4 regions of the Bradyrhizobium sp. 613_E4_N2_2 genome follow, and region 3 is predicted to be linked to each of the others. Evidence: riboswitches for the same ligand, from Rfam matches in the RefSeq annotation. Region 3 holds a riboswitch; each other region holds the start of a gene.
What was found. Region 3 has a riboswitch for cobalamin ahead of AB7290_RS29670 (energy-coupling factor ABC transporter permease). Riboswitches for the same ligand answer to the same signal wherever they lie in the genome.
Positions count from the first base shown of each region.

Region 1: another riboswitch for cobalamin. It lies ahead of AB7290_RS19580 (TonB-dependent receptor domain-containing protein); the one in region 3 lies ahead of AB7290_RS29670 (energy-coupling factor ABC transporter permease).
Region 2: another riboswitch for cobalamin. It lies ahead of AB7290_RS30935 (TonB-dependent receptor); the one in region 3 lies ahead of AB7290_RS29670 (energy-coupling factor ABC transporter permease).
Region 4: another riboswitch for cobalamin. It lies ahead of AB7290_RS19620 (ribonucleoside-diphosphate reductase subunit alpha); the one in region 3 lies ahead of AB7290_RS29670 (energy-coupling factor ABC transporter permease).

Region 1 is NZ_CP197234.1:4,101,775-4,109,210, forward strand. Features, by position in the region: gene AB7290_RS19550 (lytic transglycosylase domain-containing protein) at 1-1,225, opposite strand, end outside; gene AB7290_RS19555 (adenylate/guanylate cyclase domain-containing protein) at 1,552-3,288, shown strand; gene AB7290_RS19560 (hypothetical protein) at 3,415-3,591, shown strand; gene AB7290_RS19565 (hypothetical protein) at 3,744-3,956, shown strand; gene AB7290_RS19570 (hypothetical protein) at 4,059-4,316, shown strand; gene AB7290_RS19575 (hypothetical protein) at 4,445-4,666, shown strand; cobalamin riboswitch at 4,742-4,955, shown strand; gene AB7290_RS19580 (TonB-dependent receptor domain-containing protein) at 5,070-7,187, shown strand; gene AB7290_RS19585 (DUF6925 family protein) at 7,205-7,436, shown strand, end outside.
Region 2 is NZ_CP197234.1:6,502,637-6,510,072, forward strand. Features, by position in the region: gene AB7290_RS30920 (efflux RND transporter periplasmic adaptor subunit) at 1-292, opposite strand, end outside; gene AB7290_RS30925 (FixH family protein) at 377-769, opposite strand; gene AB7290_RS30930 (hypothetical protein) at 872-1,237, opposite strand; cobalamin riboswitch at 1,469-1,676, shown strand; gene AB7290_RS30935 (TonB-dependent receptor) at 1,877-4,225, shown strand; gene AB7290_RS30940 (GFA family protein) at 4,364-4,771, shown strand; gene AB7290_RS30945 (Cj0069 family protein) at 4,932-6,011, shown strand; gene AB7290_RS30950 (MBL fold metallo-hydrolase) at 6,034-6,861, opposite strand; gene AB7290_RS30955 (LysR family transcriptional regulator) at 6,957-7,436, shown strand, end outside.
Region 3 is NZ_CP197234.1:6,186,602-6,194,037, forward strand. Features, by position in the region: gene cobT (nicotinate-nucleotide--dimethylbenzimidazole phosphoribosyltransferase) at 1-571, opposite strand, end outside; gene cobF (precorrin-6A synthase (deacetylating)) at 582-1,331, opposite strand; gene AB7290_RS29670 (energy-coupling factor ABC transporter permease) at 1,378-2,055, opposite strand; cobalamin riboswitch at 2,093-2,310, opposite strand; gene cobA (uroporphyrinogen-III C-methyltransferase) at 2,329-3,087, opposite strand; gene AB7290_RS29680 (cobyrinate a,c-diamide synthase) at 3,084-4,394, opposite strand; gene cobM (precorrin-4 C(11)-methyltransferase) at 4,394-5,176, opposite strand; gene AB7290_RS29690 (cobalamin biosynthesis protein) at 5,173-5,541, opposite strand; gene cbiT (precorrin-6Y C5,15-methyltransferase (decarboxylating) subunit CbiT) at 5,538-6,719, opposite strand; gene AB7290_RS29700 (cobalt-precorrin-6A reductase) at 6,718-7,436, shown strand, end outside.
Region 4 is NZ_CP197234.1:4,114,697-4,122,132, reverse strand. Features, by position in the region: gene ilvD (dihydroxy-acid dehydratase) at 1-799, opposite strand, end outside; gene AB7290_RS19630 (GNAT family N-acetyltransferase) at 1,212-1,670, opposite strand; gene AB7290_RS19625 (ribonucleotide-diphosphate reductase subunit beta) at 1,746-2,900, opposite strand; gene AB7290_RS19620 (ribonucleoside-diphosphate reductase subunit alpha) at 2,911-5,814, opposite strand; cobalamin riboswitch at 5,937-6,154, opposite strand; gene AB7290_RS19615 (nuclear transport factor 2 family protein) at 6,542-6,991, opposite strand; gene AB7290_RS19610 (ribonuclease activity regulator RraA) at 6,993-7,436, opposite strand, start outside.

The DNA.
Region 1 (7,436 bases), 2.1 Mb from region 3:
CACGCGACAGCGCGATCGGATTGGCCGAGCCTTCGTCGATCGCGGCGAAATGCACCATGGCCGCCTTGGGATCGTCGAGATAGCGCAGCGCGATCCAGCCGCACATGAAGTGGTAGTCGACGCGATAGACTTCCATCGCGGGCACCGCCGCCGCGCGCACCACGTCGTAGGCGGTCTTGAACTTGCCCTGGTCGAGCAGCTTTCGCGCGAGCAGGCGCCGCTCGCGCCACCAGGCATCGGTGTCCTGGGCCGCCATCGTGTCGGGTGCGGCCGCGAGGATCACCTCGGCGGCGTCGTCGATGCGGTCGTTCTGGAGATGCCACTGCGCGCGGCACAGGACATAGCCGAGATCGCGGCGCGCCTCGGTCGAGACGTCCTCGAGATAATCCTTGGCCTTGTTGGCCTTGCCGGTGACGGCCGAGCAGGCCTTGACGATCGCGAGCGCATCTTCGCCAAGCCGCTTGGCCGCGCGCCTTGCGGCGGCGTAGTCCTTGGCGCCGAGGCGCTTGTCCATGCGGGCGCGATGATCGTCAGCGGTCAGGAGATCGCGGAACGCCTCGTAGGAATCCTCCTCGCTGCGCTCGGACAATTCGTCCGTGCGCCAGGCCTCGCGCACCAGGCGCGTAGCCCTGTCATTGTCGCCTTCACTCAGGAGCACGCGGGCGAGCGCGAACTTGCCCTTGGCGCTGGTCGGCCGGTCCATCGTGAACTTGTGCACGGCCGCCGCGTCGCTCTTCTCCTGCCACAGCCGCGCTTCGGCGCGGCGGCGGAGCAGGGCGCTGCTCGGCCAGTCCGGATTGGCGGCGAGGAAGGCGGCGTAGCGCTTGAAAGGTGCCGTGCTCTCGGAATGGCGCAGCATGAACCAGTCGGCGAGCTTCTGTCCGGCCGGGTCGGCAATGCGGTCGCGCGCCGCGCTCGCATCGTCGGTCTTGCCCTTGCGCGCGAGATCGATGGCGTCCTTCAGCGCGGCGAGGTCGCCGGTGAGCGGCGGCGGCGCCGGCTTGTCCGAGGGCTCGTCGTCCTTCTTGGACTTGCGCTTGGCGTCGGCATGCTTGCCGTGGCGCGACTTCGCGGCAGCGTGACGCTGCTTGCCGCCGGCTTTCGTCTCATGCGTTTTCTTTGACGCCGACGATTTGTGACTGCTCTTCGCTGCCAGCTCGGCAGGAAGAAGGGCCAATGCGGCCACGGCAACGACACACGCGAGCGAGCGTAGGCACTGGTTCATTCGATGGTCCCCCTGCGAAACCACTACAAACCAAGGTCCGCGACGACATGCGGCTTGAGAATCAAAGACGACACCCAAAACGATGCCACGACATCGTTTCGCAGTCCTCACGCTCCTTCAACAATGCGGCAAAATACCGATGGGAACTCGGGAACTTCCGAAATGGCGGAAAGGGTGATGCCTTCAACCTTTGTTAACGAATAGGGCTCGCGCGACGGTTGCGCGCGGTTCAGGGCGCCGCGAAGGCCAGATTGCGCGTGTTCCCGCGTCCAAATCCGGTGTATTGAGTTCCCAACCGATCCTTTCAGCTCTTACCCCCACCGCTCATGCCACTTTTCAACCAGTCGATCAGGCGCAAGATCGTCGGGATCGCCCTCGGATTGATCGTCCTGATGCTGGTCACCGCGATTCTTTCGATGGTGATGTCGAGCCAGGTCGGTGTCCTGCTCGACGAGCTGACCGATCGCTACATTCCGGCCTACGGCCATCTGGCGCGCGCCAACATCCGCTCGCTGGAGCGCTCGGTGGCGCTGCGGCGGATGGTCATGATGAAGATGCAGGCCCCCTCGGAGGAGGAGGCCTATGCGGCGCGCCTGCGCGAATTCGAGGAGGCCGATCGGAAGATCGACGAGGAAGGCGAGGCCGCGCGCACGCACATCAACGCGATCATCGACGACAAGAGGACGCCTTCCGACAATGCCGGGCTGGCGCGGATCGAGACCCGCATCGAAACCGCTCTCACCGAGCTACGTCACGACATGAATGAGGACCACGCAAAACTCCTCAAGCAGGTCGAAGGCAAGCAGATGACGGAGGCGCGCGGGACCCTGGAGCATCTCGACACCATACGCGACCAGTTCAACCAGAAGATCGACGCGATCCGCGCCGACATGCTGAAGCAGGTCTTCGCCAGCACGGCGACAGTGATCGGTCGCCAGCGCCAGGCGATGATCATTTCGGGCATCGTCACCATCCTCGCGGCGGTGGTCGGATTTGCTTTCGCGCTCCTCGTCTCCAGTGGCATCACGCGACCGGTGCGGCTGTTGCTCGCCGGCACCCGCGAGGTCGAGGCGGGCCGCTTCGACAAGACCATCACGGTCTCGACCCAGGACGAGATCGGCGAACTCGCCGCCGCCTTCAATCGCATGATCGAGCAGCTGCGGCACAACGAGCGGATCCGTGAGACCTTTGGCCGCTATATCGATCCCAAGGTGGCGCAGGGGCTGATCGACCGCCCGGAGGTCGCCATCGACGGCCAGCGCCGGGTGATGACGATCATGTTCTCCGACATGAGCGGCTTCACCTCGATGAGCGAGGGCATGACCCCGCGCGGCCTCGTCAAGGTGATGAACCACTATTTCACGGTGATGTCCGCGCCGATCCGGAGCCATCGCGGCGTCATCGATAAATATATCGGCGATGCCATCATGGCCTATTGGGGCCCTCCCTTCATTGAGGAGGACGAGCCGGCGCTATTCGCCTGCTACGCCGCCATCGACATGGCCGATGAGGTGCCGGCGTTGCAGAAGCAATTGCCTGACCTGCTCGGCATCCGCGCCATGCCAGGCCCTTGCGATCTGCGCATCGGGATTGCCACCGGCGAGGTCCTGACCGGCAGCATCGGCTCCGAGCTGATGATGAGCTTCACCGTGATGGGCGATGCCGTGAACCTCGCTTCGCGGCTCGAACTGGTCAACAAGATCTACGGCACGCGGATCCTGATCGCGCAGGCGACGGCGGACGCGATCGGCTCGAACCTCGAGCTGCGCGAGATCGATCGTCTGGCGGTGGCCGGCCAAAGCGCAACGCAGGCCATTTTCGAGGTGATGAGCAAGGCGCACGGGCTCAGCGTCCCGCAGGAGAGCCTGCGCGCGCGCTACGCCGAAGGCCTCGCCGCCTACCGCGCGCAACGCTTCGACGAGGCTCGCGCCGCGTTCAATGCAGCGCTCGAAGCCGTGCCCGGCGACGGTCCCTCGCGCACGCTGCTCGGCCGCATCGCGCAGTTCGAGGCCAATCCGCCGGACGCAGCTTGGGATGGTGCCTGGCGGCTGGAGCAGAAATAGCCGTTCTTGCTGGGCTTGCACCGCCCTTGCTGGAAAAAACGTTTCTACTGGATAACGATGTTCGCCGTGACCTATTTCTCAGGCTTAGGTTTGACGTCCCTTGTGGCGTTTGATGGGGACACGCCGATGACAGAACTTCATGACAGGCTGGAACGGTTCGAGACGCTCACCGCCGAATGCGAGCTGATTGCCAAGCTCGCCACCGACAGCACCAAGCGCGAGTTCTATCTGAGACTCTCGGAGCAGTACCGTCAGCTGGCGGTGGATATGCGGAAGGCGATCGCGACCAAGGCCGCGGCCTGACGCCACCTGCAATCCGTTCTTAATGTTTGGCGCGCATCCTTTGAGGATGCGAGCGTCGCGATCATGATTGCTCGCATTGGGAATGCCGAGGTCCGTTGCGGTGCAGCGCATCTCGCTGACGTCGCTTTGCCGCTCCTAACCAGGGCAATCCCATGCGCCTTCTCGCAGTCCTCATCTTCGCGCTCATGACGGCCGCCTGCAACCAGGAGCAGGACATCACCGGCTCGACCCCGGTCTGTGCGATGCGGAACTACAGCTCCTACAATCCCCGCGACATGAACCAGTGCGTTGCCGCCTGCAAGGCGTGCGACCACGGCAACACCGTCACCTGCACCACGTCATGCACCCTCAAGGGTGCCCACTGAGCGGCGGCGCTGGCTGGAGCTAGCGCTGAGGGTGCTCGGGCACCGGAACGATTCACATGGGTTAGTCATTGAAGCGGCAGGCAGGACGCGGAGTCCTATGGAATGGGTATGCTCGATCCCGGTCGGTTCCTGGTGTCGTGCTCGCATTGCGATGCATGGCCGATGGCGGCCAACGTCAAACGTTCGAGCTGGTCTTCGTCGCCGCACGAGGTCCGCTTCGTATGCCCGCGCTGTCGCCGCGAGGAGACCGCCATCATCTCGGCCTCCGGTGAGCTGACCCCGATCCGGCGCATCGACGCTCCGCTGCGCGACGTCACCGCGGCCTGGGCTCAGGCCCAGCGGCCAAGAGGTCGGGCGTAGCCCGCCCGTCACAGGACCAAGAGATCGGGCGTAGTCGGCTCTGCGCAACGCCTTGCGCGGTCCTTTTTTGGAACCCGGCCTACGCCGACGCGTTTCCGCTCCGACATCAACGCACCGAGGCCCTGCGAATGATCAGCGAGCATTTCGACACCCGCACCCGGATCAACATGAAGCTGGCGCTGGATCGGGTCTGCCGCAATCGCCCGGTCGGCGAGGACCATTGCTTTCGCAGGTCCGTTGCCGAGAACATCATCCGCTGCGCGCTCACAGGCCGCACCGGCATCGGCCAGCTCGTCGATGCCGGCGAGCGGGCGATGATCAGGACGCGTTCGGAGCGGGAGACGGCCTGATTGCGCCGGCTCAATCTCCGGTGCGGTGCTTTGCCCGTCATGCAACCGGCCGATTGACTCTCCGCTTGCCCGCCCCGTAGATTGGCCGGTGACGGTTCTCCTCACGGAGATCAAAAGGGAACGTGGTGCGAGGTTTTCCCGATACCGGGATATTCTCAACGCCACGGCTGCCCCCGCAACTGTAAGCGGTGAATCTTTCGTCATATGCCACTGGGAATCTCGGTCCTGGGAAGGCGACGTAAGGTAACGACCCGCGAGCCAGGAGACCTGCCGTCAGCCGTGGTCACACGCGAAGATGTCGGTCGGGGAGTACAGACATTAGCTTCACCGGAGCAATCGAACGCTCTGCCGTGAAACCTCGTTCGCTGTGACGTGCCACTGACGTCATACCGAGGTTACAAGAGTGTCCCGTATTGTCTTTGCCGCCAGGCGCTTCCGCGCCGGCGTTGTCGCGTTCGTTTCCCTGTATTCGCTCGATCTGTCCATTGCCCAGGCCCAGCAATCGGCATCGCCCGATCTGCTGCCGCCGGTCGAGGTCGCGCCGACCGAGCGTCCGGCCAAGCCGCAAGTCGCGCGGCCTGCGCCGGACAAGCCCGAGCGGCAGCGCGTCGCTCGGTTGCCGAAACCCGAGCTGGTGCCGGCGTCGCCCCCGGTTGCCGGGGTATCCGCGGCCAACCTGTTTCCGACGGTCGTCGTCAGTCCGACGGGCGTTGTCACTCCGACCAATCTGGTTGCGAGCTCGGTGACGGTTCTGACCGCCAGAGACATGGAGCGCGATCAGCGCCGGACCGCATCCGATGCGCTGAGCGCGGTTCCTGGCCTGAACCTCGTGCAGACCGGCGGTCCGGGCGGACAGACGTCGATCTTCATGCGCGGAACGAATTCCAACCACACCAAGGTCCTGATCGACGGCATCGATGTCAGCGATCCCGGCAACCCGAACCGTTCGTTTGATTTCGGCCAGTTGCTCACCTCCGACATTCAGCAGATCGAAGTCCTGCGCGGTCCGCAGGGCGGTCTCTACGGCGCAGACGCGCTGGGGGGCGTGATCTCCATCGTGACGAAGAAGGGCGACGGTCCCGCCCGCGCCACCGGCTCGGTCGAGGGAGGCTCGTTCGGAACGTTCAATCAAACTGCAAGTCTGAGCGGTTCACAGGACCACTTCAACTATGCCTTCAACGTCGCGCATTTCCACGCGAACGACGTGCCGGTGACACCGGTCGAATTGCTGCCGCCGGGGCAGAAGGCGATCGGCAACTATTACGACAACATGACCTATTCGACGAAGCTTGGCGCCGAATTGAGCGAAAACCTGACGCTCAACGGCGTCGCGCGGTATACTGACGCCACCCTGCGCTTTACCGGAGACACTTTCGATCCCGTCACATCCGCGAGCTTTCCCGCGGCCGCGCAAAGCACGCAGACGGTGCACCAGCTCTTCACGCGCGGGGAGGCGGTCTGGTCCGCTCTCGACGACCGGATGAAAAGCTATTTCGGCGTCAACTACACCAATCACTGGAACTACAACATCTCGCCCGGCAACGCGATGGCCACGATCACGACCGGCGACCGCGTCAAGTATGATTGGCACACCACGACCCAGCTCGCGCCCAACAACAATGTCATCATTGGTGCGGAGCATGAGACCGAAACACTGCAAACGGCGACGGTTTCGGCGCAAAACGTCAACAAGGCCGGATATATGGAGCTGCAGTCCCAGTTCCGGGATCGAGTCTTCTTCACGGCCAACGTCCGGCAGGACGACAACGAGCGGTTTGGAGAGCATCCGACCTTTCGTCTGGCGTCTGCCGTGATCGTGCCGGTCACGGATACGAAGTTCAAGGGAAGCTACGGCACGGGGTTCAAGGCGCCGACGCTTAACCAGCTTTACGTCAGCTTTCCCGCGTTCTTCTTCTTTGCAAATCCCAACCTCAGGCCCGAGGAAAGCGTCGGATTCGACGCCGGCTTCGAGCAACCCTTGTTTGGCGATCGCGTTCGCTTCGGGTCGGCCTACTTCCGCAACAACATCACGGACCTGATCCAGAGCACGTTCGATCCCCTGACGTTCACGAGCACCAACACCAATATCGGCAAGGCGATCACGGAGGGCACGGAGAGCTTCGTCGCGGCTGCGATCACGGACCGGCTTCGCGTTCGTGCCGACTACACTTTTACCCGCGCGGTGGATGCGACGGCGGGACTGGAGCTGCTGAGGCGTCCGAAGGAGAAGTGGAGCGCAAATGTCATCTGGAATCCGATCGACCCGCTCACATTGTCCGCAACCGTGTTGCACGTCGGGAGTTTCGTCGATGGTAACCGCGACTTCAGCATTCTGCGTCTGCTGGCTCCGGCCTACACTGTCGTCAACGTCGCAGCCGAATATCTGGTCACCGACCAGGTGAAGGTGTTCGGCCGGGTCGATAATCTCGCCAATGTGCACTATCAAAATCCGACTGGCTTTCTGCAGCCGGGACTGGGCGTCTATGGCGGCATTCGCCTGGCGAATTACGACGTCAGATAGCGAGAGAGAGAAGCCTCATGACGACGGCCGATCCGCTCATGGACCTGATCGCAAGCCAGCTTGCCGACGCTGAGGCCGGCTGGAGCGTCGGCACGTTCGGTGCCATTGCCGAGTTCACACGCGAGCCCGGTGAGGCCTTCGATATGGAGCAGTCGCGCAACGGGGGCAGCGTCGTGACGCAGAAGGGTGGGATGCGCGTTGTCTCCCACCCGGGCCTGCGCCTGATAGCATCGGAATCGCCGACCACGG
Region 2 (7,436 bases), 320 kb from region 3:
TTTTTCGCGGCGAAGCCGCTTGCGCCTTCGGTAGCGCCGGCGCGACGGCCGCTCCATCGTCGTCGTAGACCGGCACATAGTCCCGCCCGCGGTCGTCCTTCTTCTGACCCGCAGACCAGAGCGGCGCACCGCTTGGATCGCGGTAGTAAAGCGGCGTTCGCTCCGCGCCAGCCGCAGCCGATGATATGTCGGCCTCAGCGAGCCAGCCCGCACCGTTCGAATGCCAGTAGTAGCCGGCCAGGACCAGGCCACCGCCCAGCGCAAGAGCCGTCAGGAGACGCAGCGTTTTCATATGGTGTATCCGCGCGCCCGGGAGCGCGCGTCCGTGTGAAGGAAAAAGGGGAATGTCGGGCGCCGCCGGGCAGCGCCCGAACGCTCACTTGACCGCCGTGACGATCACCTTGCCGGTGACGGTCTCCGGTTCGCCCTGCACCTTCACGGACAGCGTCATCTGGTAGCGTCCAGCCATCGGCAGGTCCGTCTTGAAGGCGTACACACCCGGCTCCCTGGACGGCAGCGGCGCGACCGCCGATTCCATCTCGGCCATCCCGTCCGGGGCCATGTCGAGGCGGCTTTTGAAGATGACTGCGTCCGGTATCGGCTTGCCGGTCTGCTTGTTCGTCAGGCGAACGGCGAGCGTGACGTCTTCGCCCTTCTTCATCTGCGGAGTGACGGGCTCGAAGGCGTAGTCGCCCGCGCCCGCCATCGCGGCGGAAGCGGCAAGCGAAAGGGTGGCGGCGAGAGCCGCGGTGCTGATTTTGGAAAGCATTGTCCTGTCCTCATGAATTGATCTTTCGCCGTGGCGCGTGAAGCGCGCACGTCAGTCGTCGTCGCGAGCAGGCACGCCGCTCGCGTCTCGGGCTTTGCGAGATCAGATTCGAGGAGGTCGGAAAGGAGGACTGCCGCCGCGGAAGGAAACGACCTGATCCGGGGGAATAGCCATCGTGCTGGCCATGACGGCGAGACGTTCGAACGCCACGGGCCTGACATCACCGAGCGCGATGATCCCACCGACGCAGCAGAAGCCCATCCCGCACTTGTAGCCGCCGCTATGGGAGCCCGTTCCCTTCATGTCGGGACAACAATCGTCCATCGACATGTCGGCGTCGCCGCTCATGTGCATGGCCGTCTGCATGCCATCCGACGACATTGCGAGGTTCGCCGCGGACGCGCCAACCGGCAGCATCGCCAAGGATATGGCGATGGCGACTGCCAGGATGGTACGGACGAACTGCATCAATATCGACTTACCTTGTCGGGCCGGAACTCGGCCTCAGTAGCATACTCGGACACCAAAGGCAGTTATTGATCGTGGTCAAGCGTTCGTTACCCAGGCTCGTCCGGAGGCCGGGTTGGACGTTTCGACGCGGTCCTTCGGACTATCGTGCAAAACAGCAACACAAGGCCACCATCGACCGACCGGCCCGTCCAGCAGCCCGCGCGGATGTTGACGCGCTCATCCCCTGATGCCAGTTTCGTGATCGGTAGTGTCCGCAAGGACTCTTCAAGGGAATGCGGTGCGTCCACCTCAGTGGGCAATTCCGCGGCTGCCCCCGCAACTGTAGGCGGATAGCCGACGACCAAACGAACCACTGGAGCCCCGCTTGGGCCTCTGGGAAGGTGGTCGAAGGCGATGACCCGCGAGCCAGGAAACCTGCTACCAGCCATGGTCACGCGCGAACGCATTGGGCGGGGTGCCCTGATGTCGGACAAGTAGCCGGTGCATCCGCCGCCTGGGGCGAAGGTGGATGACTAAGGCAACCGCGGTGACGGTTTGTTTGCGTCGCCGCAGAGCGTTGTCGTGCAAAATCTTCATTTCCGTGCTGGCGCAAGGCCAGCGTTATCGCGTGCTTTCCTGATTACTCTGCTCTCGTCGGTGTCCTTGTCGTCCGCGGCGCTCGCGCAAAGCGCGGCGCAGGACAACCGCTCCCGGGAGGTCGGCCCGGTGATCGTGTCGCCGCCTGCGCCGCGACAGGCTCCTGCCGTCAGCCCCGGCACTCAGAAGCAGCGCGCGGCCCGGCGCGCCGCGGGACGCAATCGTGGCGCCCCTGCTATCGCCGTTCCGGCCGCGCAAGCTCCGAGCGGGCCGGTACAGACGCCGCTCAATACGGCAGCCGTCACCGACGTCGGCTCCCGGCTCGGCATCACGGCGCGCGAGATGCCGGCGACCGTCGAGGTCATCGGTCAACAGACGATGCAGAACCTGGGCATCCGGACCACGACCGACGTCGCCAAGGCTGCAGTCGGCGTCACCGGCGGCGATGCGCCCGGCGCGCCCGCCATCTTCTCGATGCGTGGCTTTTCCGGCGACCAGATCTCCACGCTCTACAACGGAATCCCGATCGGGCCGTCGACCATGACCGGCCGTCCCATGGACGTGGCTGGTCTCCAGCAGGTCGAGATCATCAAGGGACCGGACTCGCTGGTGGCGGGCCTCGGTGCGACCGGCGGCGCCATCAACTACGTGAACAAGGCGCCGCACACCGGACCAATCGTCAACGACGCCTTCACTTCCTACGATTCCTTCAACGGCTATCGCGCCGGTTACGGATCGGGCGGCAGCACGCTGATCAACGGCCTCGACTACCGCTTCGACATCAGCCATTTCAACAACAAGGGCTTTATCGACGACACCTATTCGAAGCTCAGCAACGTCTCGGGCCAGCTGAACTATCGCGTCAACGAGAACCTGAGGATCTGGGGCGCGACCGAATACAGGCAGGACAACGACCGCTTCTACTGGGGGACGCCGCTGGTGCCGGCGAACGCGCCGGGCATCGTGCCGACGTATGGCGTCGTCTCCGGCCTCTGGAGCAACTATTACCTCGGCGGCGGCACGCCGGTCCCGGTCACCATCGACGCGCGCACGCTGACCACGAACTACAACGTGCTCGACAATCACAGCGGCGCCAACGAGCTCTGGCTGCGCAGCGGCTTTCAATGGGACATCACCAACAACATCTCGCTGAAGAGCCTGGTCTATGGCTATGACGCCCACCGGCACTGGTTCAACAACGAGATCTCGTCGTTTGACCAGACCGTAGGCAATTTCGCAGGCGCGCAGAGCATCTACCGCGAGCGCCTGGCGCTCGATCACGCGCAGCGGCTCTACGGCAACATCACCGACCTCACCGTCAATTCCAATCTCGGCGGAATGGACAATCGCTTCGTCGCCACCGTGGCGGCGAGCAGCAACCAGTTCAACGTCTCGCAGGACACGCTGTTCTTCAATGACTACGTCGACCTCCTCAATCCGGACCGCGGCCTCTACGGCCCGCGCAGCGACGAGAAGATCTACACCCATCTCGACACCGCCTCGCTGTCGTTCGAGGACCGGCTCAAGCTGACCTCGACCTTTGCGCTGATCGGCGGCATCCGTTTTGAGAATATCGAGCTGTCGCGGACCCGCTTCGACGAGAATGGCCTCCTGAAAGCCAACTATCCTTTCTCGAAGACGTTCAATCCGGTCACCGGACGCATCGGCTACACCTGGGACATCGCGCCCGGCGTGATGCTTTACAGCCAGTACGCGACGGCAGCCGACCCGACGGTGGCGAACATCTTCATCCTCAGGCCCACGACGCCGCTGCTGCTCACGACGTCGCGGACCTACGAGACCGGCGTGAAGCTGCTGTCGGCCGACAGGCGCGCGGAGGCCACGTTCTCGGCCTTCGACATCGAGCGCAAGAACGTCTACGTCCCCGAAAGCGGCATCCTCTTCAACGTCGCCGGCAAGATGGCCTCCAAGGGCGTCGAGATCGCCGCCGCGGTCAATCCGGTCGCGGGCCTGAAACTATGGGGCAACGTCGCCTTCGTGCAGTCGCGCTTCATCGACTTCACCTATGTCGACGGCAATGGCGACTTCCAGTCCTATTCGGGCAAGACGCCGCCCAACGTTCCCAACTTCATCGCCAACGCCGGCGCCTCCTATCGCTTCGACACGAAGCTGCCGGTCGAGATCGGCGGCCTCGTCCGTCACGTCGGCGACCGCTTCAACTTCCAGGACAATCTGGTCACGATGGACGCCTACACGATCTTCGACGCATACGCGTTCGTCGATATTCCAAAAGCCTATTTCCCGGGCGTCGACCAGACCCGGATCAGCTTTCGCGTGAGGAACCTGACCAACAAGCCCTACGCGGCCTGGGGCGATCCGGGTTACACCGACCAGATCATCCTGGGCGCGCCGCGCAGCTACGAGATCGCGGCTTCGTTCAAGTGGTAGTCGCGGATCACCTCGCCCGCGCCGTGGCAGGAGTTGTCACGCGACAGTAGGACGCAATCGCAAATCGATTGCGCCGTTGAAGCCGCAGGTCTCGAGAGCTATCGATCAACGAGACCTGTCTTCCATCGGGAGGAACGCATGAGCACCATCACCGGCGGTTGTCACTGCGGCGCGATCCGCTATCAGGTCGAGGGCGAAGCGATCGTGCACGCGCTGTGTCACTGCCGCGATTGCAGGCTTCACGCGGGCGCTCCCGTCGTCGGCTGGACGATGTACGCGGACGATGCCGTCAAGGTGACCAAGGGCGAGCCCAAGGTGTATCACTCCTCGGAAAATGCCCGGCGGCACTTTTGCGGCGACTGCGGAACCGGCCTGTTTTATGTCAATGCCGACATGTTGCCCGGGGTCATCGACGTCCAGAGCGCGACCTACGACGATCCCGATGCCGTACCGGCGACGATGCACATCCAGGTCGCAGAGCGCCTTCGATGGATGGAGCGCGCGCACGAACTGCCGACATTCGACCGCTATCCTCCGCCACCGTAGCGGCGCGCGCGAAGCGTTCGCCGTCTAGATGGAACCGCACAAGCACCATCTTGCAACGACCGGACGATTTCACGTACATTCATCGGCGTGGGGACGAAGCAGACTCCCCGTGAGACCTCGGTCCAAGCTCTGCGCAGCACGCCATTCGTGGAGCTTGCGCATGGATACCGAACGCCACCCTCCTCTCCGCCATACCGTTGCCATCCTCTCCCGCGGCGATGCAGCCGCGCGCCGGGACGCGACGGCGCAAAACAGCCGCTTCGTTCGCGTTTTCGAAGCACTCGCCGCGGTCGGCATCGAAGCCCGGCCGGTGATCTACGACGAGATTTTCGCCGACGCCGCGCGCGATCAACTGCTCGCCGTCGATGGCGTGCTCGTCTGGGTCGATCCGATCCATCAAGGCAAGACGCGCGAGGCCCTCGACCCGCTGCTTCGCGACGTTGCGGCGCAAGGGCCGTGGGTAAGCGCCCATCCCGACGTGATCCTGAAGATGGGCGTCAAGGACGTGCTCTACCGAACGCGTCACCTCGGCTGGGGAGCCGACACGCACCGCTATGACACCGCCGCAAGCTTCCGCGCCGAATTTCCTTCGCGCCTTCAGGCGAATGGTCCGCGCGTGCTCAAGCAAAATCGCGGCAATGGTGGCCAGGGGGTGTGGAAGGTGGAGGCCCTGCCCAACGTGGACGCCATGGTTCGCGTGCTGCATGCCCAACGCGGCAGTCTACCCGAGGACATTCCGCTCGATGCCTTGCTCGCCCGCTGCGAACCGTATTTCGGATGGGGCGGCTGCATCATCGACCAGGCGTTCCAACCCCGCCTACCCGACGGCATGATCCGCTGCTACATGAGCGGCGCCAAGGTCGCGGGCTTCGGGCATCAATTGATCAAGGCCCTGATCCCGCCGCCGCCGGAAGGCCCCGACGCACCCGAGGCTCAGCCGGGCCCACGGATCATGCACGGACCCGCTGCTTCGCAATTCCAGGCGCTCCGAAGAGCGATGGAGGACGAATGGACGCCGCAGCTGATGGGCACGCTCGGCATCGACGAGCCGTCGCTGCCGGTGATCTGGGACGCCGACTTCCTGTACGGGCCCCGCGACGCCGCCGGCACCGACACCTACGTCCTGTGCGAAATCAACGCGAGCTCATGCTTCGCGATTCCCGACGACGCGCCGGCGGCAATCGCCCGAACGGTGAAGCACCGCCTGCTCCGGACTCAAGCAGTGCGTTCGGGCGTATAACCGGCGGCCTGGCTTCGACACCCTAATGCGCAGCGCAGCGGCAGCTTTCATAGGCGACGGGATCGTGGCTATTGACGATGCTCACGCGGTCGCCGTGGTTGAGCTTCAGCGCGCGCAGCCGCGCCTGGTTGGCGATCCGCATCTTGCGATCCATGTCGCCGCGGCGCTGGAAATAACCCAGCATCAACGGCACGCGCGGCGATGGGTCGAGCTGGGCGTGGTGGAAATAGCTGTCGCCGGCATGCAACAGCCATTTGTCACCTGATCGCACCGCGATGCCGCAATGGCCGAGCGTGTGGCCGGCGAGCGGGATCATCAGGATGTCGGCTTCCTTGTCGCCGAGCGCGCGCACGCCCTTGAAGCCGAACCAGTCCTGGCCGGCCTCGCCATAGAAGGTCCAGCCCGGCCCATGGCTCCACTGCCCCGTGACATAGCGCCCTTCGGGCGGCGCGAGCTTGCGTAGCACCGCCATGTCGTATTCGGCGCGGTGGACGTGGATCGCGGCATGGGGAAAGTCCGGCACGCCGCCGGCGTGGTCGCGGTCGAGATGCGTCAGGAGCACGTGGCGCACATCGCCGGGTGAGTAGCCGAGCGCCTTCACCTGCTCGACCGCCGTCTCCGCCGGGTCCAGCCTCGGCGCGGTCTGGCGCAGCCATCGGCCACCCAGCCGATTGGGCGTTGCGATATCGCCGAGACCGATGCCGGTGTCGACCAGAGCGAGTCCGTCCCTCGTCTCGACCAGCAGGCAATGGCAGACCAGGCGGGCGCGCTGGAACAGGCCGCCGGTGCCGTTCACAAGGCGGCGGCCCATGGGGCACATCGTGCCGGTGTTGAGGTGGTGGATCTTCATGGCGCTTCCCTGCCTGTTGTGAGCAGGGCGCTGCTTGCCACCGGGCAATCCATAAGTAAAATATTGAATATTGATACTATCTCTAGGCATAACCTATGGACATCCGCGAGCTTCGCTACTTCGCCGCCGTGTATCGCGAGCGCAAACTGACCGCGGCGGCACGCGCTTGCTTCGTGTCGCAGCCGTCGATCTCGACCGCGATCACCCATCTGGAGGCCGAACTCGGCACCACGCTGTTCATCCGGCACAAGAAGGGCGTCGCGCCGACCGCCTCGGCCGAGCAGTTTCATGCGCTGGCCCGCCGCATCATCGACGAGGCGGACGCCGCACGCAGCCTCTTCAGGAAGCCGAATACGAAGACCACCGTCACGCTGGGACTGATGCGCACGCTCGACATACCCCGAACGATCGCGCTGCTGAAGCCGCTGACGGCGCGCACCGACATCGCGCTCCGCCTCGTCGGCAGCGACGAAGGCGCCGATGCGCGGATCATCTCAAAGAGCATGCTCCGCGCCGACGAGCATTTCGTCGCGCTGTGGAGCGAGCGCTATGTCGCCGCACTTCCGCCCTCGCAT
Region 3 (7,436 bases):
CGAGCAGGCTCGCCGCAATCGCCGCCGACGTCGTGGTATTGCCGATGCCCATCTCGCCGAAGATCAGGAGATCGGGCCTGCCGGCTGCCGCGCGCGCGACTGCGCGCTGACCGGCTTCGAAGGCGAATGCCAGCTCCGTGGGGGTGAGCGCTGCTTCCACGCTGAAGTCGCGCGTGCCGCTGCGCGGCTTGTCGGTGACGATTCCTGCCATCTCCTCCTGTGCCAGCGTGCCGGCGTCGACGACCTCCAGGCCTGAGCCAAGCTCACGCGCCAGCACCGAGATCGCGGCACCGCCCGAGGCAAAATTCGCCATCATCGCGATGGTCACTCCTTGCGGATAGGCCGACACGCCCTGCGCGACGATGCCGTGATCGCCGGCGAAGACGATGATCGGCACTCGCGCAGCGCGCGGTTGCTCGGTCGCCTGCAGGCCCGCAAGCTCGACCGCAAGCTGCTCCAGCCGGCCGAGCGCGCCGGCCGGCTTTGTGAGTTGCGCCTGACGCGCGAGCGCCGCCTCGCGATGGACAGCGGAGACCTCGGGGCATTTCCGGGTGACCCATTCGGGGAGCATGCTGCCTCGCTTACGGCCTGCGCTTGAGAATGTAGCTGTCCATGATCCATCCGTGCCGCTCGCGCGCATCCTGTCGCGCGGCGACGATGCGCGGGCCGATCTCGGCCAGAACGCCCGACATGACGATCTGATCGTGCATACCGAGATAGGCGCCCCACCAGATGTGCAGCCCGGCTGGATCGAGCGACTGGAAAGCCGTGCCGCCGTCGAGCATCACCACCACGGTATCGACGCCCTGCGGCCAGCCGCCTTCGCGCAAGCGGCGCCCCGTCGTGACCAGGAAGGGCTCGCCGATGTCGTTGAGCGGCAGCGCATGCGCCGCGCACAGCGCCTGGATCGAGGTGATGCCCGGCACGACCTCGATATCAGGCAAGGGATCGAGCCGCCGCGCAATGCGCAGCGAGGAATCGTACAGCGAGGGATCGCCCCAGATCAGCAGCGCGACCTTGCCTTTACCTTCGAGATGGCTGGCGATCGTCCGCGACCACGCCGCGGCCACGGCATCGTGCCAGTCGTCCACGCCCTTGTGATAGTCCGCTTCACCGGCATCGCGCACAGGAAGATCGAACTCGGCAATGCGCGTCGTTGGATTGGTGAGTACATCCGCGCAGATCGTCCGCCTGAGATCTGCGAGATCGGACTTCGCCGTCCCCTTGCGCGGGATCAGGATGAGATCGGCCGCGTTGATGGCTTGAACGGCGGCGCGCGTGAGCTGCTCGGGATCGCCGCAACCGATGCCTATCAGGGAGAGTGTCAGCATCGTGAGTGCGAAGGGCGGCCATCACGGCCGCCCGTTCGCTTGTCTCTCAAGCCGCGTTATGCAAACGCGGGGTAACGAGGCCGGGCGCGGTGACGCCGCGCAGCGACTTCGCCAGCGCCAGCACACCGAGGTCGGCCAGCGGCTCGATCACGATGACGAGCGCGTAGGAGGCCGCGAAGGTCGCGATGTTGACGAGGTTGGTCGCACCGAAGCCCGAGCCATAGAGCGCCCAGAACGCAACCCAGGCGATGACGCCGGCCTGATACGTGGTCGACAGCGCCAGCGCCTGGCGATACCTGAGATCGACATAGGCGGTGTTGCGGGCAATGATCCGCGCGGCGATCGCCTGGATCCCGAACAGCGGCACCAGCAGCGTGGTGACGTTCATGCCGAATTGCGGCAGATCGGGCGGCTCGAAGAAGATGCCCTGGAACAACAGTCCGAACGCAAGGCCGAAGGCCGCGGGCGCTGCCCCAAACAGCAGGAACAGGGTCGAGCCGAGGATGAAGTGCACCTCGGAGACGCCCACCGGGAAGTGCGGCAGGATCTCGAAGAAGACGAAAACGAGGCCCGTGGTGGCGAGCGTCCGCGCCGCGAACGACGTGATGCCCTGCTCGCGCACGGTCTCGACCGCGAGCTTCAGCGCAACGCCGCCGACTGCGATGCCGGTTGCGTAACTCAACACGAGCTTGGCGCCCGATACGACTCCGGGTTCGATATGCATGGTTCAGTTCCTTCCTGCCGTCACACCCGACGGCCTTGGCCACAAGACATGCACGGCCGGTCTCCTGGCTCGCGGTTCACTGGGGTTCTCCGGCCTTCCCGGGCCTTGCGGCCCAGTGGCTGATCGGAGTCCCTCACCGCTTACAGTCGCGGGGGCGGCTGGGGTTTTGGGCGGCGCAACTGTCCGCCCACCCCCATTCCCGATTATGCTCCGGCGGTTTGCGCCGCCTCGAGCACCATGCGTCTCCTGTGTGCCCCTTTCGCCAGCCGGGCGTCAAGGGGCGAAGGGCGGCCGGGACGGTCCTGACGGATAATCGCCCGCCAGCGCGCCAAACAGGATCACCGCCGCCGTCGAGGCCGCGCCGCCCCGCGCAAGCTGTTCCGCCAGCTCGGCAATGGTGGTGCGGACCAGCCGCTCGTCGGGACGACCGAGGGATTCGGCGAACAGCGCCGGGGTATCAGGGGCGAGGCCGTGCTCGATCAATTTTGCGACAAGCGCCGGAAAGGTGCGCCGGCCCATATAGACGACGGTGGTCGCTTCGGGATCCGCCAGCGCCGCCCAGTTCAAATTCTGCGGCAGCTCGCCGGTGACATCGGCCCCGGTCACGAACTGCACCCGGCGCGAGGTGTGGCGCCGGGTCAGGGGAATGCCGGCTTGCGCGGCGGCGACACAGGCCGAGGTGATTCCGGGAATGATCTCGTAGCCGATGCCGGCTTCGCGCAGAGCCTCCAGCTCCTCCTCGAGCCGGCCAAAGATACCGGCATCGCCCGATTTCAGCCGCACCACACGGACGCCGGCCGCGGCGTAATCGATCAGCAGGCGGTTGACGTGGTGCTGCTTGGTCGAGGGCCGCCCTGCCCGCTTCCCGACCGCGACGAGATTGGCGCCGGGCCGGGCCAGATCGAGGATCGCGCCCGAGGCGAGGTCGTCATAGAGCACGACGTCGGCATCGCGCAGCCGCGCGGCGCCTTTGAGCGTGAGGAGCTCGGGGTCGCCGGGGCCGGCCGAGATGAAAGTGACAAAACCGCTCACCGATCCTCCGCGATCAGATGGAAGAACGTGCCGGTGGCTTGTCCCCGCCGCGAGCCGGTCTCGGCGATGATCGCGCCTGTTGCATCGTGCACGACCGCCAGCGGCGTATCCGGCTGCGCGACAATCGTCGAATAGTGGAACTCGTGACCGCGCAGGCGCGCGCCGACCTGATGGCCCGGCATCGGCGCGGCGAGCGCAGCGAGACGATAGCCGAGATGCATGCGGCGCTTGGCAAAGCTCGTCTCCAGTCCGAGCAGGCCCGTCATCTCATGACGGACGCCGTCGGCGTCGGTCAGAGCGGTTCCCAGCACCATATAGCCTCCGCATTCGCCGTGCACCGGCCGTGTGTCAGCGAAGGCGCGCAAGCCGCTGCGAAAGCGCGCATTGGCCGCGATCGTGCCGGCATGCAGTTCGGGATAGCCGCCGGGCAGCCAGCAGACATCGGCGCTCGCGTCAGGCGCTTCATCGGCAAGCGGCGAGAATGTCGAGATCTCGGCGCCGGCCGCGCGCCAGGCCTCCAGCATGTGCGGATAGATGAAGGAGAACGCGGCATCGCGGGCCAACGCAATGCGCTGCCCGGGCGGCGTCACGTTCATGCCGTTTGCCGCCGGTTGCGGCGAACAGCTTGCTGCCGCCCGCAGCACCGCATCGAGATCGACATGCTCGGCGACGAAGCGCGCGGCTTCGTCGATCAGCTTGCCGATCTCGGCCTGCTCTTCGGCCTGCACCAGGCCGAGATGCCGTTTCGGCAGGCTGATTTCTGCATGACGCGGCAGCGCGCCGAACACGGCGATGCCGGCGTCGTTCAGTGCACGCCGCACGAGATCTTCATGTCGCGGGCTGGCGACGCGATTGAGCACCACGCCGGCAAGGCGCACGCCGGCACGATAGTCGCGAAGGCCTGCGGCGATCGCCGCCGCCGTCTGCGCCTGTCCGGAAGGATCGATCACCAGCAGCACCGGCCAGCCCAGCATCTCCGCAATGTCGGCGGTGGCGCCGGTGCCGGAGACGCCGCGCGCGGCGACGCCGTCGAACAGGCCCATCGAACCCTCCGCGAGCACGACATCGGCATCAGTGCCGCGACCCACGAGATGAGCAATCGTCCCGCGATCCATCGCCCAGCTATCGACGTTGACGGAAGCGCGCCCCGTCGCAGCGGCATGGAAGGCGGGATCGATATAGTCGGGCCCGCTCTTGAAGCACTGCACGTTCAATCCGCGATTGCGCCAGGCGCGCGCCAGCGCCAGCGTCAGCGTGGTTTTGCCGACGCCGGAGGCCGGCGCCGAGATGACAAGCCCTGCCGGCATCACGATGCCTCCGGAAAGCGCGGATCGGCGCCGACCGGCCGATAGCGCCGATCGTAATCGGCGGCATAGAGGCGGCTCTCGTCAAAATCCGCCGCTCCAAGCGTCTTGCCAACCAGGATCAGCGCGGTGCGCTCCATCTCGGTGCCGACGGCGGCATCGAGCGTCGCCAGCGTGGCGCGAACGATGCGCTGGTCCGGCCAGCTCGCGCGCCAGACGATCGCGACGGGGCAATCCGCGCCGTAATGCGGCGTGAGCTCGGCGACGACCTTGTCGAGCAGATGGATCGACAGATGGATCGCGAGCACCGCACCGGTGGCGGCGAACGCCGCGAGCTTTTCGCCCTCAGGCATCGCGCTGGCGCGGCCCGGCGTGCGCGTCAGCACGACTGACTGGGCAAGACCGGGCAGCGTCAGCTCAATCTCTAGTGCAGCTGCTGCAGCCGAAAACGACGGAACACCTGGCGTGACCGTGTAGGGAATACCGAGCGCGCGCAGGCGACGAAGCTGCTCGCCCATCGCCGACCAGATCGAGAGATCGCCGGAATGCAGGCGGGCAACATCCTTGCCGGCGGCATGCGCGGCGGCGATCTCCGCGATGATCTCGTCAAGCGACAGCGGCGCGGTGTTGACGATCCGTGCACCGGGCGGGCAATGCGCCAGCACGCCCTCGGGCACCAGCGAGCCCGCATAGAGGCAGACCGGACAGGCCGCGATCAGGTCGCGTCCGCGCAACGTCAGCAAATCCGGAGCGCCCGGCCCTGCACCGATGAAGTGCACCGTCATGCGCCGTCTCCTTCCGCGATCGCGGCGGTCGCGGTGCGATCCCGCGAGACCGCCCGCGTCGCAATCAATCGCGCGCGAGGACCAGCGGCAACGAGCGCCGCGGCTTCGGCGACCGAGCCCGTGCCGAACTTCTCCGCGACGAGCTCCGATTGCGTCGGCGTCTCGATGCCGGCCAGCATGTCCGCCGGAACCGGCTTGATCGGCACGCCGCATTCACGCGCGAGCTGTTTGAGCGGCTCCGCGTCGGCCTTGTCGCTGACAGTCGCGACCGCCGCAAGGCCCTCGGGACCACCCGCCGCCAGCAGCGCCTCACGCAGCGAAGCCAGCGTGACATCCTTTTTGAATCCGAGTCCGGCGACTTTCATCGAACCGCACTCCATTGCACCACGGGCCGCGACGCTTCCCAGGACCGGTAGCGGCCGAGCGGCGCGGCATGGGCAATCTCGACCCGCATCAATTCGCCGCCGTGGCGCTGGTGCAGTTCGCCGAGCAGCGCCTCCGTCTCCAGCGTCACCGCATGCGCGACGAGCCGCGCACCCGGCGCAAGCCGCGGCCAGATGGCATCGAACATCGCGATATCGAGACCGCCACCGATGAAGACGGCATCCGGCGCTTCCAACGCAGCAAAAGCTTTCGGCGCGCTCCCCGTGATGACAGTGATCCGATGCGCCAATCCGAACGCTGTTGCATTGCTGCGGATATTCGCGGCACGATCCTCGCGCGCCTCGATGGCGGTCGCCGTCCCGCCGCACAGCGCCCATTCCACAGAGATCGAGCCAGAACCCGCGCCGATATCCCACAGCCGCTCGCCGGGTCGCGGCGCCAGCGCCGAGAGCGCCAGCGCACGCACCGGCCGCTTGGTGATCTGGCCATCATGCATGAAGAGATCGTCGGTCAGGCCGGAGCTGCGGGGAATGCCTTGCCCGCCCCTCGCCTCGACGGCCACTGCGACCAGGTTTTCGGCGAGATCGCCCGCAAAGCTGTCGGCACGATGCTCAGCGATGCTTTCGCGCGGCCCGCCGAGCGCGGCGAGAGTCCAGAACGCCGAGGCGCCACAACCGCGCTCGCTCAGCCATTTCGCGAGATCACCGGCGGCCTTGCCGTCACGCACGAGGCAAATGATGCGCGCACCTTGCACGAGATGCGGTACGAGACGCTCGAACGGCGCGGCATGAAGCCCGAGACAGGCGATGGCTTCGAGGCGCCAGCCGAGCCGCGCGGCGGCGAGCGAGAAGGTCGATGGCGCCGAATGCGCGATCCACTCGTTGGCATCGAGCTTCTCGGCGACACTTGCACCCGCGCCGTGCCAGAACGGATCGCCGGAGGCGAGTACCACCGTCGGCCGGCCGCGGCAGCTCAGCACGATGTCTGCGTCGAACGGCACCGGCCACGGACGACCGCGCCCCTCCACGTCAGCAAACGCGAGATGACGCTCGCCACCAAAAACAGTTTCTGCCTTGGCAAGCGCCTTTCGGCTTGCCTCGGACAGCCCGGCAAGGCCATCTTCGCCGATACCGATGATGGTCAGCCAGGGATCAGCCATGACGCGCGCCCTCATTCTGGGCGGAACCGCCGATGCGAGCTTGCTCGCCGCGGAAGTCGCACGCGCGCGCATCGACGCCGTGTATTCCTATGGCGGCCGAACCCGCGCGCCCGCCGATCAGCCGCTGCCGACCCGCATCGGCGGCTTCGGCGGCGTGAGCGGGCTTGCCGACTATATTCGCCGTGAGCGCATCACGCATGCGATCGACGCCACGCATCCCTTCGCTGCCGAGATGAGCCGCCACGCGGTCCAGGCGTGCGCGCAAACGGGAACGCCGCTGATCGCGCTCGAGCGCGCGCCTTGGACGAAGGCGCCCGGCGACACCTGGATCGAAGTCGCCGACGTCACCGCCGCGCTCGCTGCGCTGCCCGAGACGCCGGCAAAAATGTTCCTCGCCATCGGCCGGCAGCACATCGCGCCCTTCGCGAGCAAGCCACAGCACACCTACACGCTGCGGTTCGTCGATCCGCCCGAAGCACCGCTGCCCTTCGCTGCGGACGTGATCGTGTCGCGCGGGCCATTCACGTTCGACGGCGAGCTCGAAATGATGCGCACGCGCGGCATCGCATGGATTGTCGCCCGCAATTCCGGCGGCGACGGCGCACGCGCCAAGATCGACGCGGCCCGCATGCTCGGCCTGCCCGTGATCATGATCGCGCGGCCAAAACTGCCCGAACGGTTGCGGGTTGAGAGCGTGGCCGAGATCATGCAGTGGCT
Region 4 (7,436 bases), 2.1 Mb from region 3:
CGTTCTCCAGCGCCTTCCGTGTCACGATGTCGCGCGGCCGGAGGTTGGAGGAGATCAGGTCCATAACCTTCTCGCCCGCGGTCATGCAGAAAGCGTCGCGGATTTCATACGGTGCCGGGGCGCCGGCCGAGTACGGCAGCGCCAAGCCAATCGCCTCGGAGACGGTCGCCATGGTGTTGGCGGTGAACTGTGCGCCGCAGGCGCCCGCCGAGGGGCACGCCACGCGCTCGATCTCGTCGAGGTCCTCGTCCGACATGGCGCCGACCGAGTGCTTGCCGACCGCCTCGAACATGTCCTGGACGGTGACCTGCTGGCCGCGGAAATTGCCGGGCAGGATCGAGCCGCCGTAGATGAAGATCGAGGGCACGTTGAGACGGACCATCGCCATCATCATGCCCGGCAGCGACTTGTCGCAACCGGCAAGGCCCACGAGCGCATCATAGGCGTGGCCGCGCACGGTCAGCTCGACGGAATCGGCGATGCACTCGCGCGACGGCAACGACGAGCGCATGCCGTCATGGCCCATGGCGATGCCATCGGTAACGGTGATGGTGCAGAATTCACGGGGAGTGCCGCCGGCCGACGCGACGCCCTTCTTCACCGCCTGGGCCTGGCGCATCAGGGAAATGTTGCAGGGGGCGGCCTCGTTCCAGCAGGAGGCGACGCCGACGAAGGGCTGGTGGATCTGCTCGGTGGTCAGACCCATGGCGTAGAAGTAGGACCGGTGCGGCGCGCGCGTCGGGCCTTCCGTCACGTGACGGCTCGGCAGCCTCTGCTTGATGTCGGTCTTTGCGTCCATCGCAAACCAGTTTCCCCGGCCAACCCTTTCAGACCCGAAAAATCAGAGCCAAGATTTGAATCGACCTTGGGATTTTCCGTCCTTCGAAGACCGCCGATGCCCTTCAAACTTTAGAGCGATTTTATTCATGTTCGGGTGTGGCTAAAAAGCGGCGCTGATGCGAACGGACGGAGATAAGGGTTTAATCCAAGATGAGTGTTGCAGGGACAGCACAATCGTTACCGGGAAGACACGGGTTGGCTTACTGCGATACCCTCGTGAATATGACAATACACAACTTGAGATTTCAGATCTGTTCAGGCGCACCCCAGCGCGGGTCTCAGGAACGGAGTGTGCCTCACCTGAGTCGCGGCGGCCCGCAGTACCAACCCCGTCATCCTGAGGCAGGAGTGATGAGCGCCAAGCGCCCAGCTCAATCCGTCAGGTCGAGCCGCATGAACTGGTTGTGCGGGCTCGCCTCATAGTCGGCGAACGGCGAGCAGGAGACGAAACCGGCGCTGCGGTAGAGCGAGATGGCGGGCGCGTGCAGGGCTGCCGTGCCGGTCTCCAGGCTGAGGTGCACGTAACCCCGCCTGCGGGCTTCAGCGATGATATGGCCCAGCAGTGCGCGCCCTACCCCGGTGCCCCGTGCAGCCGGCGCGGCACGCATCGACTTCACCTCGCCATGCGTATGATCCAGCTCCTTCAGCGCACCGAACCCGAGCAGGACATCGTCCTGCCAAGCCGTCCAGAAGGTCACGGTGGCAGCCGAAAGGCCGGTGGCATCGAGAGCGAAGGCGCGCTCGGCCATGACGCTGCGCAGCTCCTCGAGATGATGTGCCAACAAATCGGCGACATAGGGCGCCGTCGGATCGTCTCGTCTGATCTCCACCTCATCCCCCTGCTGCCGCACGCGTGCCACCGTTTAAGCACAGGTGGCACGCCCGCGGCATAGCCATGATCGGTGCTATTCCCAAGTCAGCGCACCACCATTCTGGTATTCGATGACGCGGGTCTCGAAGAAGTTCTTCTCCTTCTTCAGATCCATTGCCTCCGACATCCACGGGAACGGGTTCTCGACCTCGGCGAACACCGGAGCGAGCCCGATCTGCGCACAGCGGCGGTTGGCGATGAAGTGCATGTACTGCTCGCACAGCGCAGCATTCAGGCCGAGGAAGCCGCGCGGCATCGTGTCCCGTCCGTAGGCGGCCTCTAATTCGGCTGCATCACGGATCATGCCGCGAACCTCGTCCTGGAATGCCGCCGTCCACAGATGCGGGTTCTCGATCTTGATCTGGTTGATCACGTCGATGCCGAAGTTGAGATGGATGCTCTCGTCGCGCAGGATGTATTGATACTGCTCGGCGATGCCGACCATCTTGTTACGGCGGCCAAGCGACAGGATCTGCGCGAAGCCGGTGTAGAACCACATCCCCTCGAACACGACATAGAAGGCGACGAGATCGCGCAGGAAGGCGCGGTCGCTATCCGGCGTCCCCGTCTGGAACGACGGATCGTCCAGGTGCTGCGTGTGCTTGAGCGCCCAGGCCGCCTTGTCCGTGATCGACGGCACCTCACGGTACATGTTGAACAGCTCGCCCTCGTCGAGCCCGAGGCTTTCGACGATATACTGGAAGGTGTGGGTGTGAACCGCCTCCTCGAAGGCCTGCCGAAGGAGGTACTGCCGGCACTCCGGATTGGTGAGATGGCGATAGATCGCCAGCACGATGTTGTTGGCGACCAGCGATTCGGAAGCCGCGAAGAATCCGAGATTGCGCTTGATCGCGCGCCGCTCGTCCTCGGTCAGCCCGTCCCGCGACTTCCATAGCGCGATGTCGGCCTGCATCGAGACTTCGGTCGGCATCCAGTGATTGTTGCAGCCTGAAAGATACTTCTCCCAGGCCCATTTGTACTTCAGCGGAAGCAGCTGGTTGACGTCGGCGCGGCAGTTGATCATCCGCTTCTCGTCGACGGAGACGCGGCCGCCGGCGCGATCGATCGCGCCTAAGCCGGTCGGGTCGGCCGGCTCGAGCTTGAGCTGGGTCTGCGGACGCAGTGCGGTGGCGAGACTTGAGGCGGCCGGAGCGACTGCTGTGGTTTCGGTATCGGACCAGTCGAGCATCGTCATCTCCTCACTGGCACGCTTCGCATTCGGGATCGTCGATCCGGCAGGCCTTGATGCCGTCGAGGTCCGGCGTTGCCGCGGTCGGCATCATGATCGGCGCGTGCGACACTGCCACTGACGCGGACACCGCATTGAGCTTTCCGTCGGTGCCCTTCAACGTCGATTTCTCGACATGCGTGGCGCTGCGCGAGCGCAAATAGTAGGTCGTCTTCAAGCCGCGCCGCCAGGCCAGCCGGTAGAGCGCATCGAGCTTCTTGCCGGAGGGATTGGCGATGTAGAGGTTGAGCGACTGCGACTGGTCGATCCATTTCTGCCGGCGCGCGGCCGCCTCGATCAGCCAGGCGCTGTCGATCTCGAAGGCGGTGGCGTAGAGCGCCTTCAGATCGTCAGGAACGCGGTCGATCTGGCCGACGCTGCCGTCGAAATATTTGAGGTCGGAGACCATCACCTCGTCCCAAAGCCCCCTCGCCTTGAGGTCGCGCACCAGGAACTCGTTCACGACCGTGAAGTCGCCGGACATGTTCGATTTCACGAACAGGTTCTGATAGTTCGGCTCGATCGACTGCGAGACGCCGCAGATGTTGGAGATCGTCGCCGTCGGCGCGATCGCCATGACGTTCGAGTTGCGCATGCCGCTGGACGTGACCTTCTTGCGCAGGCGATCCCAGTCGAGCGTTGCGGAGCGATCGACGTCGAGACCACCGCGCGAGTCGGCGAGAAGCTGGATGGAGTCGAGCGGCAAGATGCCCTTCGACCACAGCGAGCCCTCGAAGCTCGGATAGCGTCCGCGCTCCGCGGCGAGATCGGACGACGCTTCGATCGCGTGGAACGAGATTGCCTCCATGCTGGTGTCGGCAAACGCCACGGCCGCGTCGGACGCGGTCGGAATGCGCTGGACCTGAAGCGCTTCCTGAAAGCCCATCAGGCCGAGCCCGACGGGACGATGACGCATGTTGGAACGCCGCGCCTCGGGGATGGTGTAGAAATTGATGTCGATGACGTTGTCGAGCATCCGTACTGCTGTCGTCACCGTCCGCTTCAGCTTGGCATGGTCGAGTCCATTGGGACCGACATGGTTGAGCATGTTGATGGAGCCGAGATTGCAGACCGCGACCTCGTCGGCGGAGGTGTTCAGCGTGATCTCGGTGCAGAGGTTCGACGAGTGGATCACGCCAACGTGCCGCTGCGGCGAACGCAGATTGCAGGGGTCCTTGAAGGTGATCCAGGGATGACCGGTCTCGAACAGCATGGTCAGCATGCGACGCCAGAGGTCGCTCGCGCGCACGGTCTTGAAGACGCGCATGCCGCCGGCTTTCGCCCTGGCCTCATAGGCCTCGTAAGCCGTCTTGAACGCCTCGCCATAGAGATCGTGCAAATCGGGCGTCTCGTCAGGCGAGAACAGCGTCCATTCGCCATCGGCATCGACGCGCTGCATGAACAGGTCCGGCACCCAATTGGCGGTGTTCATGTCGTGGGTGCGGCGGCGGTCGTCGCCGGTGTTCTTGCGCAGGTCGAGGAATTCCTCGATGTCGACGTGCCAGGTCTCAAGATAGGCGCAGACCGCGCCCTTGCGCTTGCCGCCCTGGTTGACGGCAATCGCGGTGTCGTTGGCAACCTTCAGGAACGGGATGATGCCCTGGCTCTCGCCGTTGGTGCCCTTGATGTGGGCGCCGAGACCGCGGACCGGCGTCCAGTCGTTGCCGAGGCCGCCGGAATATTTTGCCAGCAGTGCGTTGTCCTTGATCGACTTGAAGATGCCGTCGAGATCGTCCGAGACGGTTGTGAGAAAACAGGACGACAATTGCGGACGCAGCGTACCCGAATTAAACAGCGTCGGCGTCGAGGCCATGAAGTCGAACGACGACAGCAGATCGTAGAACTCGATCGCCTTGGCTTCGCGGTCGATCTCGCGAACCGCAAGACCCATCGCGACGCGCATGAAGAAGGCTTGCGGCAGTTCGATCCGCTTGCCGCGGACGTGCAGGAAGTAGCGGTCGTAAAGTGTCTGGAGGCCGAGGAACTGGAAATTCAGGTCGCGCTCGGGCTTGAGTGCAGCCGCGATCCGGCCGAGGTCGAAGCGGGCCAGTTCAGGATCGAGCAGTTCGGCGGCAATGCCGGTCTTCACATAGGCCGGGAAATATTCGACATAGCGTACAGCCATATCGGCCTGCGAGGCGGAGGTCGGCACGGCATGGACATAGGACAGCACCTCGCCGCGCAGCTTGTCCAGCAGCAGGCGCGCGCTGACATAGGCGTAGTTCGGCTCCTCCTCGACCAGCGTGCGCCCGGCCATGATCGAGGCCAGCGCCAGTTCGTCCTGGCTGATGCCGTCGTAGAGATTGCGGGTGGTCTCGGTGAGCACGGGTGCCGCGGAAACGCCGTCGAGGTCGGCGCAGGCTTCGCCGATAATCAGCGCAAGCCGCTTGGCGTCGAGACCAACGCGCGAACCGTCGGCGAGCGTGACCTGAAGTGCCGGCGCGACAGCGGGCGTCGCTTCCGCGGCCGCCTCCTCGGCGCGCTGGCGCGACCGCTCCTCGCGGTACAGCACATAGGCGCGTGCGACCTTGTGGTGCTCGCTCCGCATCAAGGCGAGCTCGACCTGGTCCTGCACGTCCTCGATATGGAAGGTGCGTCCCTCGCCTGCCCGCCGCATCAGCGCAGTGACGACTTCGGCCGTCAGCTGCTCCACGCTCTCATGGACGCGGCGTGAGGCGACCGCGCTGGTGCCTTCGACCGCAAGGAAAGCCTTGGTCATGGCGACCGCGATCTTGGCGGAATCGAACGGCGAGACCTTGCCGTTGCGACGGATGATCTGCATGGCCGGCTCGCTCGAAGCAGGCGCAAGCGATTGTGGACGCAAATGAACGATGGGTGCGGAAGCGGTGTCCGCGTCGTGCAGGTTCAGTGACATCAATGGGCCCCGTGATGCGCGCGTTGTGTTTGAGCGGGGCTGTAAGGAAGGACGCTGCAGAAACGCCGGCAGCAGAGTTGCCGGGCGGTGCATGCAAGCGACCGCCGGACACCCCGCCCGTGGACGTTCAGATTGTCGCGGCAGGTCTCCTGGCTCGCAGGTCGTCGCCCACTTCCCGTCTTCCCGGCGCGAAAGGCGCCAGTGACGATTGTTCGGAAGCAGCTCGCTGCTGACAGTTGCGGGGGCAGCGCCGGAATTCCGCGCTCTCGCGCGGTTCACCGGCTTCCCTCTTAGCCACTAAATCTTGCGATCCAGCGGAACCGTGACGCCCACATGTGGTGACATATGCAGCCGGGTGTCAACGATTCGTTGCGGGTCAGAAGCTCTGTTCCCTGTGGAATGCGGGAATTCGCACTTGGGGCGCTCTTCAGCTTGGCGCGCTGTGTGACCCACGGCCCGACTGCAGGATCACACAGTCCGGCGCGACGCTGCCGCTGCATGTCGCCTCGCAGCCGCTCACCAGCGACGTCACTGTCGCTTCCAGCACGCGCAGCTCCGCAATTTTCGCCCTGATTGCACCGAGGTGCTTCTCCGCAAAGGTCCTCGTTTCGCCGCACGGCGAGCATCGCTGGCCGGCGAGCCAGACCGAGCTGGTCAGCCCGATGCGCGTCACGATGACGGCGGTGAAGGCGCCCTCGCCGCCCAGGAACGGCGTGGACGCTCGACGCTATTCGGACGAAAGGTGATAGCCGCGATCGCGATAGTCGAAATCGACGAGTTCGCAGATCCGAGCCGAGGGATCGGCGGGCGCCGCATAATAAGCCCTGATCTCCTTGATGCGACCGCTCGCCCCTTCGAACGCGTACCATTCGTCGCCGCGAAGCGCCGTGCCATGCGTGCGCTTCCAGTGCGTCCATTCGATCACGGCTTCCGGCGACGTCGACGAGCAAAGAATCTTTTCGATCGTCCATCGCGACCCGAGATTCTCGACGCACCAGATCCATTTGCGCGCGATGGTATCGGCGCCACGCCATGGAATGTCCGGCAAGCCGGGTGGGAAGTAGTGAACCGCGTCCGCTGTGAAGCAGGCCATCAAGGCATCGTAGTCGGCGGCGTTGCAGGCGTCGAAATAGCGACGGATCGTCGCCTCCATGGCGGCGGGCGATGTCTTGCTCATGTCAGGCTCCCGCCCGGATCGTCGTGGCCCGCGCCGGATCCGCACCGGCCTTTTTCCAGGCCTCAAAGTCGGCGCGCACGGCAGGTGTGGGCGGATAGACGCCGTAGAGCGGCTCGCCCGCACTGATACGATACGACAGGTACTTCTCGAGCTGGTCCCGCCTCTCGCAGAGGTCGGCCATTTCGGCGGCCAAATGCCGTGGCACGACCGTGATGCCGTCACCGTCACCGACGATGATGTCGCCCGGGTAGACCGCCACGTCGGCGCAGGCGATTGGAATATTCAGATCCGCGACGCGATGATACGACAACCGCGTCGATGCCGTGACCTGCCGGGCATAGGCGGGGAAATCGAGCCGCGCCAGCTCCTGGCCGTCACGAAACGCACCATCAGTGACAATGGCCGCGGCGCCCCGCACCTTCATCCGCGTCGGCAGCATAGCGCC